4 regions of the Pseudomonas sp. SZ40 genome follow, and region 4 is predicted to be linked to each of the others. Evidence: predicted binding sites of a transcription regulator. Region 4 holds the regulator's gene; each other region holds the start of a gene.
What was found. The regulator sigma-54, encoded in region 4, starts transcription at its own class of promoters, with help from an activator protein. The targets are predictions, from matches to a motif close to ANTGGCATNNANNTTGCTNT.

Region 1 (5,645 bases), on a different contig from region 4:
CACCCGCCCTGACTGTTCGTAAAGATCTAGTTCGCTTTACTAGGCTGAAGTTATCTATTTATAAGCGTTGCAATACTCGGGCAGCGTTAAATCATATGCTTTGTCATCAGGAAATCCAGCCTGCTTTTCCGAGGAGATCTTCCCAAGATAGTCGGCTTCTCGATCAGGCCACATCCTCCGAATACTCTCAACCAGGTAGTCATCAGGTAATGACGGATAGACTGCATACCTTGCTTTTAAAACAGAAGAGGCAAATTCGAAATCTTGCCGAGCGAGAGCAAATAGCGCCACGCGCTCCAGATACATGTAAACAGGCTCCTTGGTGGCCATAAAAATGGACTTGCACATTTTATATTCCCATTCAGGACCATCCTCAACAACAAGATACTCCATCAAAACCCTATCAGCAGGCCAATCCAATACAGGACTGAGTGAGCGATCAATCAACTCCTGCATGCGCAGCAAATTCACCCGATAATCTTTCGCCGGATAAACATAACCTGGCAGGGCTGAATACCAGAAAACGACCCCCCCCCCAAGAACCACTCCACCTGCAGCAACCACTCTTATAATATTACCACCAACCCGTTTAGAGACCGGAATGTACATCGCCAAAAATGACAAAAAGAGAGCCAGGAAATTCATATACCACAGGGGATACTCAAGCAGACTGTGCACACACACGATCAACAGGATAGCGCCCACAACAAGACCATTAGCACCATGCCTCAAGCAGTTCCTGAGTACACTCTGCAGCACCCACATGGCAGATACCACTAATGGAAAAGCCCACACGCCAAACTCTACCAAGAATTGAAACACTATATTATGAGCATGAGACCATGTGATCTGCGCTGGCAAACCGGACTCAAGCTGATAGACAAAGCTATAGCGTGCATAGTTTCCAAAACCGACCCCCCAAGGGTGATCCAAAAATATATTCCAGGCTTTTTCCCACTCCCTCAAACGAGACACATCACCTGTGATGGAGATACGCGACGAAGCACCCAAATCGAAAAACCAAAGAACAATCAAGCATAGCGAAAAGAAAATTGCAAAGGCAGTATAATAATAAATAACAGCAGAGTCTTCAGCAGACCAATCGCGTAGCCTGCCAGCCACCAAAGCCAAGAACAGAAGAATCAGTACTGCAAGGACGGCCATGCGCGAAGCTGCATATGCCAGAAGAATAGCCGCGACCGCCAACATCACTACCCCAAACAGAGTATTGATACTTTTTTTACAGAGCAGCCCGCACAAGACAACAGAGAAAATTAAAAGGTATGTAGAGAAATTATTTCGCTGACCGAAATTACCATACACTTCATAGCCACCGCGAAAAACCAATAAAGAAACATGGTCGACCCAGCCAAGCAGCTGAATACACCCAACTAAAACACTGAAACAACCGCCTGCGACAACCCCCCACATACAACCAGCAATAAAGGCATTGCGTAAACCACCCTCAAGCGCAGAAATCGTGGAAAAATAAAAAACCAAACATATAAGTGCCGCAACAGGATAAAACCAGCCATGGTAATAATACCCTCTATCGCCGCCACCCAAGGAAATCAAAAGAAAAAAAGAAAATAGCCAAACAAGATTTGTAACAGCCATGCGCCGACCAAAACACACGACAACAAACAGCGAAAAAATCACCGCCATGGCATCCGAATAGAAGTCCCCATCAGGGTACCCCCTAAACGGAAGAACAAACGAAACACCGCAAATAAAAAACGCAAACATGAACATGATTATATTCAAGCACATACTCCCACTCACAATTCCCTCCCCCAAAAAAAACGCCCCTCGATAACGAGAGGCGTTGTTAACAACTAAACCCAATGGGGTTTAGCTGCCCTTACACCAGCCCTTGGTTACGCACTGACCGGACACGGTCCAAGTCACATTGCGCGTAGTAGTGTTGTAAGCTGGGGTAAGAACGTAGGTATCCGCGGCAACGAAACCATTGGTAGTCTTCGGTACTACGGTCACGACGCCGGCGTTACTAACAGCGATGGTGCTGTATTGAGCTGTTCCAGGAGCATCTGTTGATGCAAGGTCAACTGGAACCGAAGAAGCAGCACGCGAGGCAGTAGGAGGAACCGTAATACCGTCCGCTGTCGCATTCAGGCAGTTTCCGTTAGCCACACACTCAGTGACACCTAGTTTGTAAGGCGCCGTGGCCAAAACAATTTCAGCACCGCGAGCGCGTTTGGTGTAGTCCTGATAAGCGGGCAGAGCGATTGCAGCCAAAATACCGATAATCGCGACCACGATCATCAGTTCGATCAAGGTAAAGCCTTTTTGAGCTTTCATAGAATTCTCCAAAGTTGAGTGCAGGCATACAGGCCTACCCCTTACAAAGCAGAAACCATGCCAACTTAAGAACACGCCGTTTTCAGTAGAGTGAGTTAGCAGGCTCACCTTACAGCCCATCAACTAGGGTTGAGATAACGGCTAGCCGTAACGCAATTTTCCGTACCTTGTGACATTTTTCGTCAGATGAATGACGGTCGTTTGGCAGTCATCGCCATCTACGCTATAACGCACCCATTAGACGGCGCGAGGTGTACATGAGCGACAATATTTCCCTTTCGGGCTTGGCAAAGCAGGTGGTGCTCGCTGAGCTGCTAGATGAAAAGGCCGCTCAGCAAGCGCAGGCTCAGGCCAAGCGCAATAAGCTGTCGCTGGTTACCTACCTGGCACAGAACAAATTAGTTAAAAGCCGGGCCCTGGCAGAGCTAGCAGCGGACCAGTTTGGCGTGGCCTATTTCGACCTCAATGCGCTGGACAAGGAAAGCCAGCCCAGGGACTTGGTCAGCGAAAAGCTGGTGCGCCAACACCGCACCCTGCCGTTGTGGCGCCGCGGCAATAAACTGTTTGTGGGCATCTCCGACCCGTCCAACCACCAGGCGGTCACGGACATTCAGTTCAGCACCGGTCTTTCCACCGAAGCCCTGCTGGTCGAAGACGACAAGCTTGGCGATGCCATCGACAAGTTCTTCGATACGGGTCATAGCGGCCTAGAAGATCTGGCCGACGTTGACCTAGATGGCTTGGAAACGGAGTCAGTCGATGATGAAAAGAAAGGCGATAGCGGCGGTCAGGATGCCGACGACGCGCCGGTGGTGCGCTTCGTCAACAAGATGCTGCTCGATGCGATAAAAGGTGGCTCGTCCGACTTGCACTTCGAACCTTACGAAAAGTCGTACCGGGTACGCTTTCGTACCGACGGCATTCTGCACGAAACGGCACGCCCGCCAATTCAGTTGGCACCGCGTATCTCTGCACGCTTGAAGGTTATGGCCGGGCTGGATATTTCCGAGCGGCGCAAGCCGCAGGATGGCCGCATCAAGATGAAGATATCCAAGAGCAAGTCCATCGACTTCCGCGTCAACACCTTGCCTACCCTGTGGGGCGAGAAGATCGTGATGCGAATTCTCGACTCCTCCAGTGCACAGATGGGGATCGATGCCCTGGGCTATGAGGAAAGCCAGAAAAATCTGTATATGGCGGCGCTCAAGCAGCCGCAAGGGATGATTCTGGTAACCGGCCCAACTGGGTCGGGAAAAACAGTGTCTCTCTACACCGGCCTCAATATCCTCAATACCCCGGATGTGAATATTTCCACAGCGGAAGACCCAGTGGAAATAAACCTGGAGGGCATCAACCAAGTCAACGTCAATCCCAAGCAAGGCATGGACTTCACCCAGGCGCTACGGGCATTTCTACGCCAGGATCCGGATATCATCATGGTCGGGGAGATCCGCGACTTGGATACGGCCTCCATCGCCATCAAGGCCGCGCAGACCGGTCACATGGTCATGTCCACCCTGCATACCAACAGCGCGGCGGAAACCTTGACCCGCCTACGCAATATGGGTGTGCCCTCCTTCAACATCGCCACCTCGGTAAACCTGATCATTGCCCAGCGCCTCGCGCGCAAGCTCTGCAACACTTGCAAGAAGGAAATGCCGATCCCCAACGATGTATTGCTCGAGGAAGGCTTCCCCCAGGACAAGCTCGGCACATTCAAGATTTACGGCCCGGTGGGCTGTGAAAATTGCAAGAACGGTTACAAAGGCCGTGTCGGTATTTATGAAGTGGTTAAAAACACGCCAAGCCTGCAGCGGATTATCATGGAGGAAGGCAATTCCATCGATATTTCCATACAGATGCGAAAAGACGGCTTCAACGACCTGCGTACTTCGGCCCTGCTGAAGGCCATGCAAGGCGTGACCAGCCTTGAAGAAGTCAACCGCGTGACCAAGGATTAACCATGGCAGCAGCAAAGGCAGCGAAGACCAGCATATTCGTCTGGGAAGGCAAGGATCGAAAAGGCGCAGTGGTCAAGGGCGAGCTCAACGGGCAGAACCCAGCGCTGGTCAAGGCACAGCTACGCAAACAGGGTATCAATCCGACCAAGGTGCGCAAGAAGGGCATCAGCCTGTTCAGCGCGGGCAAGAAGATCAAGCCCATGGACATCGCCTTGTTTGCCCGGCAGATGGCTACGATGATGAAAGCTGGCGTTCCGCTGCTGCAGTCCTTCGACATCATTGCCGACGGTCTTGAAAACCCGAACATGCGCAAATTGGTCGATGAGGTTAAGCAGCATGTGGCTGCCGGTAATAGTTTTGCCGCTGCGCTGCGCACCAAGCCCCAGTACTTTGATGATTTGTTCTGCAACCTAGTTGATGCAGGCGAACAGTCAGGCGCCCTGGAAACCCTGCTGGATCGAGTCGCGACCTATAAGGAAAAGACCGAGGCCCTTAAAGCCAAGATTAAGAAAGCCATGAATTACCCACTTGCCGTGATTGCGGTAGCGGTAATCGTCTCATGCATCCTGCTGATCAAGGTAGTGCCGCAGTTCAAGGAAGTATTCTCCAGCTTTGGCGCGGAGCTTCCTGCCTTTACGCTTTTCGTCATATCTTTATCCGAAGGGCTTCAGGAATGGTGGTTTATTTTTCTGATCGCTTTGGTAGGAACCGGCTATGCATTCATGCAGGCCAAACAGCGCTCAGAGAAATTTCGTGACGGCCTTGATCGCACCATTCTCAAAACACCGATTGTTGGCAACATCGTCTACAAATCATCGGTAGCACGCTATGCCCGCACCCTGTCCACAACATTCGCAGCAGGCGTACCTCTTGTAGAAGCACTGGACTCTGTGGCTGGAGCGACTGGCAACGTCGTATTCCGCAATGCCGTTAATAAGGTCAAGCAGGACGTCACCAGCGGTATGCAGCTGAACTTCTCTATGCGTTCGACTAACGTATTCCCGGCAATGGCCGTGCAAATGACCGCCATCGGCGAGGAGTCTGGGGCACTCGATACGATGCTCGATAAAGTAGCCAGCTACTACGAAGCAGAAGTGGACAATGCGGTGGATGGCCTCACCTCGCTCATGGAGCCGCTAATCATGTCGGTTCTGGGCGTACTGGTCGGCGGCCTGATCATTGCCATGTACCTCCCCATCTTCCAGCTGGGCAACGTCGTCTAAAAATGACAGTCATCGACTTCCTGGCCGGCAATACGCCGGCCTTCGTTTTCTGCGCGCTCGTTGTCGGTTTGCTGGTCGGCAGCTTCCTCAACGTCGTGATTCACCGCCTGCCCAAGATGATGTTTCGCGACTGGCGCATTCA
Region 2 (5,645 bases), on a different contig from region 4:
CCGCACTCTCAATACCCTGAAACGCAAAAGCCCGCCTGATAAAGGCGGGCTTTTGCGTGTGCAACCGGCGTTTGCCTCAGATGGGGCGACTGCCGTATTTGCTGTCTGGCTTCTTGGGCGGATCGGAAACCACATTGGGCTCCACTTCCTGCACCTTGCCACCACGGGACAGGAACTCTTCCATGGCGCGAGCCAGCGCATCGCGTTCCTTCTGCTTGGCTTCGACACTCGGCAGCTCGTCGACTTCGACCGCTTTCTTGGCCTTGCCCTTGGCAGGTACCGCGCTATCGGATTCGCTGTCGTCATCACCGCCGTCGCTATCCGCGGCCGCCAGCTCCTCGCCGTCGTCCTCTTCTGCGCCTTCCAGCTCGTCTTGTTCCAGTTCTTCGTCGCTCATGTTCAGCCTCATGACTTGCGAAAAGCAGGTTAGTTATAGCCCAGTCGTACGACGTTGCCGAACGCCTGGAAAAAATTCAATTTGCCGTACCTTGCAAGGTCGCCAACACTCGGCGCGCACCACCCTGCTCACGGTGCTCGCCCAGGTAAATCCCTTGCCAGGTGCCCAGTGCAAGACGCCCATCACTCACGGGTATCTGCAACTGAACGCCCAACACGCTCGACTTGAAGTGCGCCGGCAGATCATCCGGGCCTTCGTCGCAGTGCTCGTAACCCGCTGCGTCCTCAGGGACGAGACGGCGAAAAAAGCGCTCGAAGTCACGGCGTACTGCCGGGTCCGCATTCTCGTTGACGGTCAGTGACGCCGACGTATGCTGCAGCCACAGGTGTAACAGACCCACCCTGTAGCTCGCCAGTTCCGGTAACGCATCCTGCAATTCATCGGTTACGAGATGGAAGCCCCGTGCCCGCGGACGCAGGGTGATCAGCCGTTGCTGCCACATGTTCGTCGTCCTCTTTTCGACGCGCGCATTCTAGCGCGCCGTAGAAAAAAACAAAGGGCGCCTGAGCGCCCTTTGCGATTGTTCGACCATCATTTTTCGTGATGAGCAGCCCGTCAGCTGTGCATCACTTCTTGTTGGTGAATTCGGGATAGGCTTCCATCCCGCACTCGACCAGGTCGACACCTTCGTATTCCTCTTCTTCGGAGACCCGCAAGCCAACCACCGCCTTGATGATGCCCCAGACGATCAGGCTGGCGATGAAGACCCAGGCGAAGATGCTGGCGATACCCAACAGCTGCGCGCCAAGGCTCGCCTCGCCATTGGTCAGGCACACGGCCAGGGTGCCCCAGATGCCGGCCGCGCCGTGTACGGAGATCGCGCCGACCGGATCGTCGATCCTGATCTTGTCGAAGGCGAGGATCGAGAACACCACCAGCACCCCACCGACACCCCCGATCAGGGTGGCCTGCAGCGCGGTCGGGGTCAGCGGTTCGGCGGTGATCGACACCAGGCCGGCCAGCGCACCGTTGATGGCCATGGTCAGGTCGGCCTTGCCGAACAGGATACGTGCCACGATCAGCGCGGCGATCAGGCCACCGGCAGCAGCCATGTTGGTGTTGACGAACACCTGAGCCACGGCGTTGGCGTCTTCGATGGTGCTCATCTTCAGTTGCGAGCCACCGTTGAAGCCGAACCAGCCCATCCACAGGATGAACATGCCCAGGGTAGCCAGCGGCAGGTTGGCGCCCGGGATGGCGTTGATCTGGCCATTGGCGCCGTATTTGCCCTTGCGCGCACCGAGCAGAATCACACCCGCCAGAGCAGCTGCGGCACCCGCCATGTGCACGACGCTGGAGCCCGCGAAATCCAGGAAACCGGCTGCATCGAGGAAACCGCCGCCCCATTTCCAGAAGCCCTGGACCGGGTAGATGATCGCGGTCATGACGATGGCGAAGGCGATGAATGACCAAAGCTTCATGCGCTCTGCCACGGCACCGGACACGATGGACATGCAGGTGGCAGCGAACACGATCTGGAAGAAGAAGTCCGAGCGTGCGGCGTAATAGGGGGCGTCTTCGCCACCGGCCAGCACGGACTCGACGCTGTTCTCGTCGCCGATCAGAAAGCCGAAGCTCGGCAGGATGCCGCCCTCAGGGCTGGAGTACATGATGTAGTAGCCGATCAGCAGATACATGATGCAGGCGATGGCGAACAGGGCCACGTTCTTGGCGAGAATCTCGGTGGTGTTCTTGGCACGTACCAGGCCAGCTTCGAGCATGGCGAAGCCAGCGGCCATCCACATCACCAGAGCGCCACAAATCAGGAAGTAGAAGGTATCGAAACCGTACTGCAAAGCAGTCAGTGCTGTGTTGTCCATTTTTTATTCACCTCTGGCCGTTGCGCTTGTTTGTGCGCTGTGCGGTCGAGGCGCCCGGGTTGGCTCCGGGCGCACTCCGTGTGCGTTGGGCCCGCCGCACGCAGCGGGCCCTGTGATGCTTACAGGATGTAGCCACGCTCGTTGTGCTGAGCCAGGTCGAGGCCGACCGACTCTTCTTCTTCAGTGACACGCAGGCCCATCACGACATCGATGACCTTGAGGATCACGAAAGTGACGATGCTGGTGTAGATCACGGTGAAGGCGACGCCTTTGAACTGGATCCACAGCTGCAGGCCGATGTTCTCGACTTCGCCGAAACCGCCCAGGGCAGGTGCTGCGAAGATACCGGTCAGCAGTGCGCCGACGATGCCGCCCACGCCGTGTACGCCGAAGACGTCCAGAGAGTCGTCGTAGCCCAGCTTGCGCTTGAGGCTGGTGGCGCAGAAGAAGCAGATCACGCCGGAAGCCAGACCGATGATCATCGCGCCCATCGGGCCGACGGTGCCGGCAGCAGGGGTGATGGCGACCAGGCCTGCGACCACGCCGGAGGCGATGCCCAGAGCGCTTGGTTTACCGTGGGCGACCCACTCGGCGAACATCCAGCCCAGTGCCGCGGCGGCGGTGGCGATCTGGGTGACCAGCATGGCCATGCCAGCGGTCTGGTCAGCGGCGACAGCGGAGCCGGCGTTGAAGCCGAACCAGCCTACCCACAGCATCGCAGCGCCGATCAGGGTGTAGCCGAGGTTGTGCGGCGCCATGGCCACGCTCGGGAAGCCCTTGCGCTTGCCCAGCACGATGCACGCCACCAGACCGGCGATACCGGCGTTGATGTGCACCACGGTGCCGCCAGCGAAGTCCAGTACGCCCCAGTCCCACATCAGGGCACCGTCGCCGCCCCAGACCATGTGCGCGATGGGCGCATAGACGAGGGTGAACCATACGGTCATGAACACCAGCATCGCCGAGAACTTCATGCGCTCGGCGAAAGCACCGACGATCAGTGCAGGGGTGATGATGGCGAAGGTCATCTGGAAGGTGATGAACACGCTTTCCGGGAACGCGGCAGTCAGCGACTCCTTGGTCAGATTGCCGAGGAACATGTTGCCCAAACCGCCCACGAAGGAGCTGAAGTTGGTCACGCCGGCTTCCATCCCGGTGGTGTCGAACGCCAGGCTGTAGCCGTAGGCGAACCACAGGATGCTCATCAAAGCGGTGATGGCGAAGCACTGCATCATGACCGACAGAACGTTCTTGGAACGCACCATGCCTGCATAGAACAGCGCCAGGCCGGGAATGGTCATGAACAGGACAAGGGCGGTAGCGGTCAGCATCCAGGCTGTATCACCGGAATTCAGCGTCGCTTCCTGCGCCATGGCCATGCCGGGGAAAAACAGGGACGAAAGGGCTCCGAGCCCTGCGACTTTTCGCAGAGTCATGATTTAACTCCTGGGACGATTTGGGGGGGTGGGGGGCGGAGCTTAGATCGCGTCGGTATCGGTTTCGCCGGTACGGATGCGGATCGCCTGTTCCAGGTTTACGACGAAAATCTTGCCGTCACCGATCTTGCCGGTGTTGGCAGCCTTGGTGATTGCTTCGATGACACGGTCCAACTGATCGTCGGCGATGGCCACGTCGATCTTCACCTTTGGCAGGAAATCGACGACGTATTCGGCACCGCGGTACAGCTCGGTATGACCCTTCTGACGACCGAAGCCTTTCACTTCGGTCACGGTGATGCCTTGCACCCCGATTTCCGACAGCGACTCGCGGACGTCGTCCAGCTTGAACGGCTTGATGATGGCAGTGACTAGTTTCATGAAACTCTCTCCCGTGTAAGGTGGACTTGCCCCAGGAATTCTTACCCCGTCGCAAGTCTAAGCTCAGTGTCTGGCTTTTGTATGCATCGGTTGCCAAGACAGGGCTGATCCGATACCACCGACTGCTCCCGGCGAAACATTCCCCGCCCGCACGATACAACCGAACCGCATCGGTGCATGGGTCATGAGCGACTAAGCAGAAAGCTTGCCAATACCAGCAAACCGCCTCATTTCAGGACGTTACGAGCGCGCAGGGGCTCGCAGGAAAATATCTCGAGGTGCCGACGCACCAGAACGGCGCCAAAGCGCACCCTGCAATGCTCGATATTGGTGCGATAGCGTCGACTCGGTCACAAAAATCGCCGTGTTACACTGCGTTCAATCGTTTTCGGAAGGTTCCCATGCTGCCACCCAAAGCTTTGCTCGACGCCCTCAGCACGCAGGCCAGCCGCCTGCTCAGTGGCGACACTCCCCTGCCACGCAGTGAAATCGAAAGCCAGCTCAAGGCACTGCTGCAAAGCACCTTCAGCAAGCTCGATCTGGTCAGCCGCGAAGAATTCGACAGCCAGATGGTCGTGCTGGCCCGCACCCGTGCACGCCTCGAGGCCCTGGAAGCCAAGGTTCTGGAAATGGAGTCGCGCAGCGCCCCCGCGCAGCAGCAAACAGCGGTCGAGTAACCTGCTCGGCCGGCAGACGATCAAGGAGTGATCGATGTCATTGGCCATAGTCCACAGCCGCGCCCAGATCGGCGTAGACGCCCCTGCCGTCACCGTAGAGGCCCATCTGGCCAACGGTTTGCCGTCCCTGGCGCTGGTTGGCTTGCCAGAAACGGCGGTCAAGGAAAGCAAGGATCGCGTGCGCAGCGCCATCCTCAATTGCGCACTGGATTTCCCTCCCAGGCGCATTACCCTGAACCTGGCACCAGCCGATCTCCCCAAGGACGGCGGCCGCTTCGACCTGGCCATCGCCCTGGGCATCCTGGCCGCCAGCGGTCAGTTGCCGCCAGACGCGCTGGCTCCTCTCGAATGCCTTGGTGAACTGGCGCTGTCCGGTACGGTACGCGCCGTGCGAGGGGTCCTGCCTGCCGCCCTGGCGGCTCGGGAAGCGGGGCGCACCCTTGTGGTGCCCAGAGAGAATGCCGAAGAGGCCAGCCTGGCGTCCGGGCTGACGGTACTGGCAGTCGATCATCTCCTGGAACTGGTCGCTCACCTGAACGGCCACACGCCGCTGGCGCCGTATCAGGCGCAGGGCCTGCTGCGCCAGGCCCTGCCCTACCCCGACCTGGCCGAGGTGCAGGGCCAGGTCGCCGCCAAGCGAGCGCTGCTGGTTGCCGCCGCTGGCGGCCACAATCTCCTGCTCAGCGGCCCGCCGGGCACTGGCAAGACGCTGCTGGCCAGCCGCCTTCCCGGCCTGTTGCCCCCCCTGACCGAGGAGGAAGCCCTGCAGGTTGCCGCGATTCGCTCCGTCGCCAGCCACACGCCGCTGCAAAGCTGGCCACAAAGACCGTTCAGACATCCCCATCACAGCGCTTCGGGCCCCGCACTGGTGGGC
Region 3 (5,645 bases), on a different contig from region 4:
TCAGCGCACCAGGCGACACTGAACAACACGAGCAGGTAGGCGGCGCTGACCGCCATCAACCCGCTGAGGCTAAAGCTCGTCGGCATCACGTTGGCTCTGCGAGTGGAGGTGAACGGCGGTGGGCGGGCGACCCCGCATCAGGTCAGAGCTCGTCTGCATCGCGCTGGCTCTGCAGGATGAAGGTCACCACGATGAGGATCAGCCACAGCATGTAAGGCCGGTACCAGGCGCCGTTGGGGTCGATCCACCAGTCCATGATGGCGGGCGAGAACAGGTAGATGCCCACTACCAGGATCAGAACCAATCGATAGATATACATGCCGCGTCTCGCTACTGAGTGTGCCGATGGTAACGGAAGCGCACTGCGCTGGCTAAGGTGCTGTTATGGTGCGTGATGTTCGTTGTGGGGCGTGGCATGCCCCATGCTGGGGCCAAGTCTTCGCCGAGCTGTTCGCTGTGCCGCCTCAGGCCGGCGCTGGCACAAGTCTTGCGCCGTTATCTCCATCGCCCAGGCTTGCAGGAGGCCCGCCGTGTCGATTCATGTCGCGTTGCACCACGTTACTCATTATCGCTACGACCGTGCCGTCAATCTGGGGCCACAGATCATTCGCTTGCGCCCGGCCCCCCACAGCCGCACGCGGATCCTTTCCTACTCCCTGAGCGTCGAGCCGGGTGAGCACTTCATCAACTGGCAGCAGGACCCCCAGGGCAACTACCTGGCGCGCCTGGTATTCCCGGAAAAGACCCGCGAGTTGCGCGTCGAGGTGGATCTGGTCGCCGAGATGGCGGTGTTCAACCCGTTCGACTTCTTCCTCGAGCCCTATGCCGAGCAGATTCCCCTGACCTACACCGCCGGCGAGCAGCGCGAGCTGGCGCCGTATCTGGTCAGGCTGCCGGGCGAGGCGCGCTTCAACGAGTATCTGGCGAGCATCGACCGTACGCCAAAGGCCAGTGTGGATTTCCTGGTCGCCCTGAATCAGCGTCTGGCCGCCGATATCGATTATCTGATCCGCATGGAGCCGGGCGTGCAGACGCCCGAGCAGACCCTGGTCAATGCTTCGGGCTCGTGCCGTGATTCATCCTGGCTGCTGGTCCAGCTGTTCCGTCACCTGGGCCTGGCCGCACGTTTCGTGTCCGGCTATCTGATTCAGCTCAGTGCCGACGTCAAATCCCTGGATGGCCCGTCGGGCACCGAGGTGGATTTCACCGACCTGCACGCCTGGTGCGAAGTGTACCTGCCAGGCGCCGGCTGGATCGGCCTCGACCCCACCAGCGGGCTGTTCGCCGGTGAAGGTCACATTCCCCTGGCCTGTAGCCCGGAGCCCTCGTCGGCAGCGCCGATCAGCGGGGCGGTGGACGACTGCGAAAGCGAGTTCAGCCATGAGATGCGCGTGGAGCGTATCTGGGAAGCGCCGCGGGTCACCAAACCCTACACCGACAACCAATGGCGCGACATCGTCGACCTGGGCCGCCGTGTCGACGACGACCTGCAGGCCGCCGACGTACGCCTGACCATGGGCGGCGAGCCAACCTTCGTCGCCCTCGATTACCCGGATGACGCTGAATGGAACACCGCGGCTCTGGGGCCGAACAAGCGCCGTTTGGCCACGGATCTGTTCCTGCGCCTGCGTGAGCACTACGCGCCAACTGCCCTGGTGCATTTCGGCCAGGGCAAGTGGTACCCGGGCGAGCAGCTGCCGCGCTGGTCGCTGAATGCCTTCTGGCGCCGCGATGGTCAGCCGGTCTGGCGTAACGCCGAGCTGCTGGCCGATGAAGGGCGCGACTATGGCGCCGATGCCGACACGGCCGCGCGCTTTCTCGCCAACCTGGCCGAGCGCCTGGGCGTCGATGCGGCTCACCGCTTTCCGGCTTTCGAAGACGGTCTCTATTACCTGTGGCGTGAGGGGCGTTTGCCCGACAACGTTTCTCCTGAAGACGCCCGCCTGGCCGACCCACTGGAGCGCGAGCGCCTGCGCCGGGTATTCGAGCAGGGCCTCGATCGGGTGATCGGGCATGTCCTGCCGCTGGCCCGCGATACCCGCCGTGCTGGCTGGCGCAGTGGCTCCTGGTACCTGCGCGATGAGTATTGCCGTCTGGTACCCGGCGATTCGGCCCTGGGCTATCGCCTGCCGCTGGATTCCCTGCCCTGGGTCAAAGCCGAGGAATTCCCCTACGTGACGCCAGCGGACCCGTCTCAGGTGTTCGCGCCGCTGCCGGCCTCCGCCGAGTTGCAGTACCAGGCGCGCGGCGTCTGGAATGGCAGCCGAGGCAATGCGCCAGCCAAACCCAAACGCGGTCAGTCGGCAGCCGACGTGGTGCGCACGGCATTGTGCGCCGAGCCTCGCGATGGCCGGCTGTACCTGTTCATGCCGCCGCTGAGTGACCTCGAGGATTACCTGGAGCTGGCCGCCGCCATCGAGGACACCGCTGCCGAACTGGATTGCCCGGTGCTCCTCGAGGGGTACGAGCCGCCTAACGACCCGCGACTGCAGTTCTTCCGGGTGACCCCGGACCCTGGCGTGATCGAGGTGAATATCCACCCGGCGGCCAGTTGGGACGAGCTGGTCGAACGCACCGAGTTCCTCTATGAACAGGCGCGTCAGTGCCGCCTGAGCAGCGAGAAGTTCATGATCGATGGCCGCCACACCGGTACCGGCGGCGGCAACCACTTCGTTCTCGGTGGCGCCACACCTGTGGATTCGCCCTTCCTGCGCCGCCCCGATCTGCTGCGCAGCCTGATCAGCTACTGGCACAATCACCCGTCGTTGTCCTATTTGTTCTCCGGGTTGTTCATCGGTCCGACCTCCCAGGCGCCCCGGGTCGACGAGGCGCGCAACGATGCCCTCTACGAGCTGGAAATCGCCTTCGCACAGATGCCCGAGCCCGGTCGCGAGTGCCCGCCGTGGCTGGTCGACCGCCTGCTGCGCAATCTGCTGGTCGATGTCTCCGGCAATACCCACCGTGCCGAGTTCTGCATCGACAAGTTGTATTCCCCGGATTCGGCCTCCGGGCGTCTTGGTCTGCTCGAGCTGCGTGCCTTCGAAATGCCGCCGCACGCGCAGATGAGCCTGGCCCAGCAGTTGTTGCTGCGGGCGCTGATCGCGCGGTTCTGGAAGGAGCCTTACCGGCCCGCACGCCTGGTGCGCTGGGGTACCGAACTGCATGACCGCTTCTTGCTGTCGCACTTCGTCGAGCAGGATTTTGCCGATGTGCTGCAGGAACTGACCACCTTCGGTTACCGCCTGCGCGCCGACTGGTTCGCACCGCATTTCGAGTTTCGCTTCCCCAAGGCCGGCGACTTCAACGTCAAGGGCATCGATCTGGAGCTGCGTCAGGCGCTGGAGCCCTGGCATGTGCTGGGCGAAGAGGGCGCGGTGGGCGGTACGGTGCGTTATGTCGACTCGTCCCTCGAGCGGATGCAGGTCAAGGTCAATGGCCTGACCCCGGATCGTTACGTGTTGACCTGCAATGGCGTGCCGGTCCCGCTGCGAGCGACCGGCAAGGTCGGTGAGTTCGTCGCCGGGGTGCGCTTCCGTGCCTGGCAGCCCGCGGCCTGTCTGCAGCCGACCATCGGCGTGCATGCGCCGCTGATTTTCGACCTGGTGGATACCTGGATGAACCGCTCCATCGGCGGATGCCAGTATCATGTCGCCCATCCCGGTGGGCGAAACTATGACAGCCTGCCGGTGAACGCCTATGAGGCGGAAAGCCGGCGCCTGGCACGCTTCTTCCGCCTTGGGCATAGCCCGGGTAAACGGGCGGCGCTGACGCCAAGCAGTAATCAGGAGTTGCCAACGACCCTGGATCTGCGCCGCATCTGAGAACCTGCGCAACGTCGGCTGCGCGCCGACGCTGCGGCGTTAAAAACAGCTCAGGAGTGCGCATGTACACCAGTACACTCCGCTTCCTGGCCTGTTTTTGGGGGCGCCAAGCCCTTGCCGTGCTCTAGCTCGCGCGATGTTGAGTGGGTTCTACTGGCGCAGGTTATGCTTTCACCGTGCAACGCCTACGCTAAGCCAACGACAAGACGTCACCAAGAATCACCGAGACATTGATGCCTGACCTGCTCGCCGATTACCCGTCCAACGATGGGGCCTACGATGAACTGCTCGATGCCAGCGGGCAGGTTCGCCCGCATTGGCGCAGGCTGCTGACCCAACTGCAGCGCAGCCGCCCGGCACAGCTGCAGCAGCGTCAGGCCATGCTGACCCGACAGATTCAGGAGAACGGCGTTACCTACAACGTGTACGCCGATCCCGATGGTGCGGATCGCCCCTGGGAACTGGACCTGCTGCCCAATCTGATTCCCGCGGCCGAGTGGCAGACCATCGCTGCCGGCGTGGCCCAGCGTGCGGCGTTGCTCGACAAGGTACTGGCCGACCTTTACGGCCCTCAACAGCTACTGGCCGACGGCCTGCTGCCGCCGGAGCTGGTCTTCGGCCACGAGAACTTTCTCTGGCCCTGCCAGGGCTTGCAGCCGCCAGGCGGTACCTTCCTGCATGTGTATGCCGTGGATCTGGCGAGGGCGCCCGATGGCCGCTGGTGGGTCACGGCCGATCGTACCCAGGCGCCCTCCGGGGCGGGCTACGCTCTGGAAAACCGGCAAATCGTTTCCCGCGCCTTCCCCGAGCTGTACCGGGACCTGGGCGTGCAGTACCTGGCGGGGTTCTTCCGCACCCTGCAGGACACCCTGGCGCGTCAGGCGCCCGCCGATGGCGAGACGCCGCTGGTGGTGGTGCTGACACCCGGGCGATTCAACGAGAGCTATTTCGAACACCTGTACCTGGCCCGTCAGCTCGGTTATCCGCTGGTCGAAGGCAGCGACCTGACCGTGCGCGACGCCACCCTGTACCTCAAGACCCTGGCGGGGTTGCGCCGCGTACATGCGGTGCTGCGCCGTCTCGACGACGATTTCTGCGACCCCCTCGAACTGCGTACCGACTCCGCACTGGGCGTGCCCGGCCTGCTGGAGGCGGTGCGTCAGGGCCGCGTGCTGGTCGCCAACGCGCTCGGTAGCGGTGTGCTGGAAGCGCCCGGGCTGCCAGGCTTTCTGCCGGCGATCAGCGAGAAGCTGCTGGGTGAGCCGCTGCTGCTGCCGAGCATCGCCAGTTGGTGGTGCGGCGAGCCACCGGTATTGGAGCAAGCCCTGGAAAAACTCCCCGAGCTGCTTATCCGGCCGAGCTTCCCATCGCAGAGCTTCACCCCGGTATTCGGCCGTGATCTGGATGCCGCGCAGCGTGCCGAGCTGACTGCAAGGCTGCGGCTGCGCCCTTATGCCTATGTCGCTCAGGCGCTGGCGCAACTGTCCCAGGCACCGGTCTGGCAGGGTGAGGGCAAGCTGCAATCCCGTGCCATCGGCATGCGCGTGTTCGCCGTGGCCAGTGCCGACGGCTACCGGGTGATGGCGGGCGGCTTGACCCGCGTGGCCGCGGAAGCCGACGCCGAGGTGGTGTCGATGCAGCGTGGCGGTGCCAGCAAGGACACCTGGGTGCTTGGCGAGCGCCACGGCCCCGGTGAACCGTGGCAGGGTATGCGCCCGCTGGGCGCAGCCGATCTGGTGCGCAGCGACCCCTATCTGCCGTCACGGGTGGTGGAAAACCTGTTCTGGTTCGGTCGCTACAGCGAGCGCTGTGAGGACAGCGCGC
Region 4 (5,645 bases):
CGCAAACCATGGAAATCCATCACAGCAAGCACCACCAGACCTACGTCAACAACCTCAACGCTGCCCTGGAAGGCAACTCGCTCGGCGAGCTGCCGGTCGAAGAGCTGCTGACTCGCCTCAAGGACGTGCCGGAAGACAAGCGCGCTGCGGTGATCAACAACGGTGGTGGACATGCCAACCACTCGCTGTTCTGGACCGTGATGAGCACCAGCGGTGGTGGCGAGCCTCAAGGCGAACTGAAAACCGCCATCGACAGCCAGCTGGGTGGTCTGGAGGCTTTCAAGGAAGCCTTCACCAAAGCCGCACTGACCCGCTTCGGCAGTGGCTGGGCCTGGCTCAGCGTGACGCCGCAGAAGAAACTGGTGGTCGAGAGCACCGGTAACCAGGACAGCCCGCTGATGAACGGCAACACGCCGATCCTCGGTCTGGACGTGTGGGAGCATGCCTACTACCTGCGTTATCAGAACCGTCGTCCCGAATACATCGGTGCGTTCTACAACGTCATCGATTGGGCCGAAGTCGCACGCCGCTATCAGGCCGCTCTGGCCTGATCGCATGCCCATGAGCCCACATCGAGTGTGCCTATGAGCCCGCTGCACGAGTTGATTGCGGCCAATGGCCGTTCCTTTCGCTATGCACTGGGCCTGATGCTGCTCGTTGGCGGCGGGACCATTCTCGCCCTCAAGGTCTGGAGTGGTTTGCAGAGCCGGCTTTCGCCGGCTCTGTGGTATGCCTGGCAAGGTGGCATGCTGTGCGCTCTTGGCACGGCTCTGGGCGCCTTGCCGGTCATTTTCATGCGCAGCATTTCGGCACGTTCGTACACGGCCATGCTGGGTTTGGGCGGGGGCATGATGCTCGCTGCCAGTCTTTTCTCACTACTGCCGCCGGCTTTTCAGCTGGCTGACGAGCAGGGCCTGACCAGCAGTCAGGGCTCATTGCTGGTCGCCGCGGCAGTGGTACTGGGTGCTGGCGCCTTATGGGTGCTGGGCCACGGGTTGTCCCGTACATCGCGAGCGCGGGTAAATCAGGGCGTCGGGTCGAGCGTCTGGCTGTTCGTCATCGCCATCGTGTTGCACAACGTGCCGGAGGGCATGGCGGTCGGCGTGGCGGCTGCAGCCAATCTGGCGAATGCCGACGGTTTGACGCTGGGGATTGCGTTGCAGGACGTGCCCGAGGGGCTGATCATTGCCTTGGTGCTGGCCGGGGCGGGCATGTCGCGCTACAAGGCGGTCTTCTGCGGTGCGGCGTCCGGGTTGGTAGAGCCGCTGTTCGCCGTGCTTTCGGCCTGGCTGGCCGGTGCGTCGCTGCAGCTGCTGCCCTGGGGGCTGGCGATGGCCGCGGGAGCGATGCTCTTCGTGGTGCTGCGCGAGATCATTCCCAAGCTGTATCGGCGCGCTGACGTGCCGCCGGCCTCGCTGGGGTTCGCATCGGGGTTCGTGCTGATGCTGGTTCTGGGCAATGCCCTGAGCGTCTGAGAGCGGTTACTCGCCTTCGTCGAAGTAGTTGTTGATCAAATCGATCAGCGCCTGCAGGGCTTCCTCTTCCCGTTCGCCCTCGGTCGCCAGATGCACGGTGGTGCCCTTGCCGGCGGCGAGCATCATCACCGCCATGATGCTCTTGCCGTCCACCAGGCTATCGACGCTGCGCCCGATTTTCACCTGGCAGGGAAAGCGCCCTGCGACTCCGACGAACTTGGCGGCGGCACGCGCATGCAGGCCGAGTTTGTTGATGATGGTGATTTCACGGGCGGGCATCGCGGCAATTCCTTAACTGAGGTCGCGGTGGCGGATCTGAACGTTCTTCAGCAGCGGTTTGAGGGCGTGGCCCAGGCGGTTGGCGAGATACACCGAACGATGATGGCCACCGGTGCAGCCGATCGCAACGGTGACGTAGGAGCGATTGCTGGCAGCGAAGCGCGGCAGCCATTTGTGCAGGTAGGCGAAGATGTCCTGGTACATGTCCTGGACGTCCTCTTGGGCTGCGAGGTATTCCTCCACCGGCTGTTCGAGGCCCGTGAAGTCACGCAGCTCGGGCTTCCAGTAGGGGTTGGGCAGGCAGCGCACGTCGAACACCAGGTCCGCATCCACTGGCATCCCCCGTTTGAAACCGAAGGACTCGATCAGGTAGGCGGTGCCCGGCTCAGGCTGGTTGAGCAGGCGCAGCTTGAGGGTGTCGCGCAGTTGGTAGAGATTCAGGTGAGTGGTATCGATCTTGAGGTCGGCACGGTCGATGATCGGGCTCAGCAGCTTGGTCTCGTCGACCATGGCCTCGGCCAGCGAGCGCTGGTCGTTGGTCAGCGGATGACGCCTGCGCGTCTCCGAAAAGCGCTTGAGCAGCGTTTCTTCGCTGGCATCCAGGTAAAGAACATCGCAGCGGATATTGCGGCCGCGCACTTCGTCGAGCAGTTCGGAGAAACGCTTGAGCTGGCTGGGCAGGTTGCGTGCGTCTATCGACACCGCCACTTGCGGGTGCAACAGCTCGGTGTGCAGCAACGCCCGTTCGGCCAGCTCGGGAAGCAGGCCGGCAGGCAGATTGTCGATGCAATAGAAACCGTTGTCCTCGAGCACGTCGAGAGCGGTGCTCTTGCCCGAGCCGGAACGGCCGCTGACGATGATCAGGCGCATGGGCTCATCCTGTGTAGGGCTATTGGCCGTTCTGCACGTTCACTACGGTCTGGTACAGCGATTGACTGTCCTGAGCCTGGCGCAGTCGCTCGCGAACGTCCTCGCGGTCGAACATGCTGGCGATCTGGCGCAGCAGTTCCAGGTGCTCATCGGTCGCTGCTTCGGGAACCAGCAGCACGAACAGCAAATCGACAGGGGCGCCATCGATTGCGTCGAAATCCACCGCGGCGTCGAGTTTCAGCAGCGCACTGATCGGTGAACTGCATCCGGGCAAGCGGCAATGAGGAATGGCGATGCCATTGCCGAAACCGGTCGAGCCGAGTTTCTCCCGGGCGATCAGGCTTTCATAGATGGTCTGGCCATCGAGATCGGGCAGGTCGCGCGCGATCACGGCAGCTATCTGTTCGAGTACACGCTTTTTACTGCCGCCCGGCACGTTCACGAGGGAACGGCCGGGGGTCAGGATATTTTCAAGTCGGATCATAGGAGAAGGACGAGGTCAGCGGGCCATTGCGCCCTGCTGGCGGTCGAGCTGTTTTTCCTTGTGCTTGATGAGTTGGCGGTCAAGTTTGTCGGTCAGTAGATCGATGGCGGCGTACATGTCTTCATGCTCGGCATTGGCCACCACTTCGCCTCCGGCGATGTGCAAGGTGGCTTCGACTTTCTGCTTGAGCTTCTCGACCTCCAGGATGACCTGCACATTGGTGATCTTGTCGAAGTGCCGCTCGAGACGTCCGAGCTTTTCCTCGATGTAGCTGCGTAGTGCGTCTGTCACATCCAGCTGGTGCCCACTGATGTTGACTTGCATACCGCTTCTCCTTGTTGCCGTGTGTGAGTGGCAGGCTATACACCTGCCGCAGGAACACTGGGGCTCTACTACAAGGCCGCTCACATCAGTCGTTTGCGTTCGCTCGAAGGCGCTATACCGAGCGATTCACGGTACTTGGCGACTGTGCGGCGCGCCACTTGAATGCCCTGTGCTTCCAGTAAACCAGCGATCTTGCTATCGCTCAATGGCTTTTTCGCATTTTCCGCGGCGACCAGTTTCTTGATGATCGCGCGGATCGCGGTGGACGAACATTCGCCGCCTTCGGAGGTGCTGACGTGGCTGGAGAAGAAGTATTTCAGCTCGTAAATGCCACGCGGTGTATGCATGTACTTCTGGGTGGTGACACGCGAGATGGTCGACTCGTGCATGCCCACCGCTTCGGCGATGTCGTGCAGTACCAACGGCTTCATGGCTTCGTCGCCGTAGTCGAGGAAGCCGCGCTGGTGTTCGACGATCTGCGTCGCGACCTTCATCAGGGTTTCGTTGCGGCTCTGCAGGCTCTTGATGAACCAGCGTGCTTCCTGCAACTGATTGCGCATGAAGGTGTTGTCGGCGCTGGAGTCGGCGCGCTTCACGAAACCTGCGTACTGCGCGTTGACGCGCAGGCGAGGCATGGCCTCCTGGTTGAGTTCCACCAGCCAGCGATCGTTGTGCTTGCGCACGATCACGTCAGGCACCACGTACTCGGGCTCGCTCGATTCGATCTGCGAACCGGGGCGCGGGTTGAGGCTCTGAATCAGCTCGATGACCGGGCGCAGCTCGTCTTCCTTGAGCTTCATGCGGCGCATCAGCTGGCTGTAGTCGCGGCTGCCGAGCAGGTCGAGGTAGTCACTGGTGAGGCGCTGGGCCTCGCTCAGCCAGGGGGTATTGGCCGGCAGTTGGCGCAGTTGCAGAAGCAGGCACTCGCGCAGGTCGCGGGCGGCGATGCCGGAAGGCTCGAACTGCTGGATGCGGTGCAGCACGGCTTCGACTTCATCGAGCTCGACATCGAGTTCGGGGTCGAAGGCGTCGGTGATTTCTTCGAGGGTTTCCTCGAGGTAGCCCTGACCATTGATGCAGTCGATCAGCGTCACTGCGATGAGGCGGTCCTTGTCGGACATAGGTGCCAGGTTGAGTTGCCAGAGCATGTGACTCTGCAGGCTCTCGCCGGCAGAGGTGCGAGTGGTGAAGTCCCACTCGTCGTCATCATTGCTTGGCAGGCTGCTGGCGCTGGTCTGATAGACGTCTTCCCAGGCCGTGTCGACCGGCAGTTCGCTGGGGATTCGCTCGCCCCATTCGCCTTCTTCCAGATTGTCGACGGTCTGGGTGTTTTCCTGGAAAGTTGGTTCCTGAAATTTCTCTTCCTGAGCGGCCGCCGTGGGTGCGCTTTCCGCGCCGTCGGCCATGGGGTCCGAATTGTCGAAGTCGTCGCCTTCTTCCTGACGCTCGAGCATCGGGTTCGACTCCAGTGCCTCCTGGATCTCCTGTTGCAGATCCAGCGTGGACAGTTGGAGCAGGCGAATGGCTTGTTGCAGCTGCGGTGTCATCGTCAGCTGCTGGCCCATTTTCAGGACTAGCGATGGTTTCATTGCAGACCTTATCTGGCGTCTGTGCGCGATCCACGACAGGGCGCCAAAGCGCCACTAGGAAGCAAATTATATGCCTGAATCCGAGTGCTTTGCCTAGAGCCCGTTACCATTTCATTACGACCCTGTCGTGGGTAGCGGGCGCTGGGCGTTCATCGGCGGGAAATTCGTTACAGGCGGAATTCGTGGCCCAGATAGACTTCCTTGACCACCTGGTTGGCCAGGATCGCAGCGGAATCGCCTTCGGCGATCAGTTGACCATCGCTGACGATGTAGGCGGTTTCGCAGATATCCAGGGTTTCGCGCACGTTGTGGTCGGTGATCAGCACGCCAATGCCTTTGGCCTTGAGGTGGTGAATGATTTGCTTGATGTCACCGACCGAGATCGGGTCGACGCCGGCGAAGGGCTCATCGAGAAGGATGAATTTCGGCGAGGTGGCGAGGGCGCGGGCGATTTCGACGCGGCGGCGTTCGCCACCCGAGAGGCTCATGCCCAGGTTGTCGCGGATGTGCGTGATGTGGAATTCCTGCAGCAGGCTTTCCAGCTCCTGCAGACGCTGCGCACGGTTGAGGTCCTTGCGCGTTTCCAGGATCGCCATGATGTTGTCGGAGACGCTCAGCTTGCGA

Region 1: ACT9T4_RS16505 (pilin) is a predicted target of sigma-54. The motif match lies at 2,365-2,384, and genes of this name have one in related genera.
Region 2: glnK (P-II family nitrogen regulator) is a predicted target of sigma-54. The motif match lies at 4,288-4,307, and genes of this name have one in related genera.
Region 3: ACT9T4_RS11175 (circularly permuted type 2 ATP-grasp protein) is a predicted target of sigma-54. The motif match lies at 3,974-3,993, and genes of this name have one in related genera.

The regions. Positions count from the first base shown of each region.
Region 1 is NZ_JBQWIF010000020.1:74,958-80,602, reverse strand. It holds gene ACT9T4_RS16510 (O-antigen ligase family protein) at 55-1,752, opposite strand; gene ACT9T4_RS16505 (pilin) at 1,852-2,319, opposite strand; gene pilB (type IV-A pilus assembly ATPase PilB) at 2,577-4,280, shown strand; gene ACT9T4_RS16495 (type II secretion system F family protein) at 4,283-5,503, shown strand; gene ACT9T4_RS16490 (prepilin peptidase) at 5,506-5,645, shown strand, end outside.
Region 2 is NZ_JBQWIF010000002.1:191,685-197,329, reverse strand. It holds gene sutA (dormancy-specific transcriptional regulator SutA) at 77-397, opposite strand; gene ACT9T4_RS02810 (secondary thiamine-phosphate synthase enzyme YjbQ) at 474-899, opposite strand; gene ACT9T4_RS02805 (ammonium transporter) at 1,024-2,277, opposite strand; gene ACT9T4_RS02800 (ammonium transporter) at 2,397-3,713, opposite strand; gene glnK (P-II family nitrogen regulator) at 3,756-4,094, opposite strand; gene ACT9T4_RS02790 (accessory factor UbiK family protein) at 4,496-4,771, shown strand; gene ACT9T4_RS02785 (YifB family Mg chelatase-like AAA ATPase) at 4,806-5,645, shown strand, end outside.
Region 3 is NZ_JBQWIF010000011.1:41,884-47,528, forward strand. It holds gene ACT9T4_RS11160 (sensor histidine kinase) at 1-86, opposite strand, end outside; gene ACT9T4_RS11165 (hypothetical protein) at 143-319, opposite strand; gene ACT9T4_RS11170 (transglutaminase family protein) at 531-3,821, shown strand; gene ACT9T4_RS11175 (circularly permuted type 2 ATP-grasp protein) at 4,055-5,645, shown strand, end outside.
Region 4 is NZ_JBQWIF010000004.1:199,969-205,613, reverse strand. It holds gene ACT9T4_RS06010 (superoxide dismutase) at 1-551, shown strand, start outside; gene ACT9T4_RS06005 (ZIP family metal transporter) at 585-1,475, shown strand; gene ACT9T4_RS06000 (HPr family phosphocarrier protein) at 1,482-1,754, opposite strand; gene rapZ (RNase adapter RapZ) at 1,767-2,624, opposite strand; gene ptsN (PTS IIA-like nitrogen regulatory protein PtsN) at 2,644-3,108, opposite strand; gene hpf (ribosome hibernation-promoting factor, HPF/YfiA family) at 3,124-3,432, opposite strand; gene ACT9T4_RS05980 (RNA polymerase factor sigma-54) at 3,513-5,021, opposite strand; gene lptB (LPS export ABC transporter ATP-binding protein) at 5,189-5,645, opposite strand, start outside.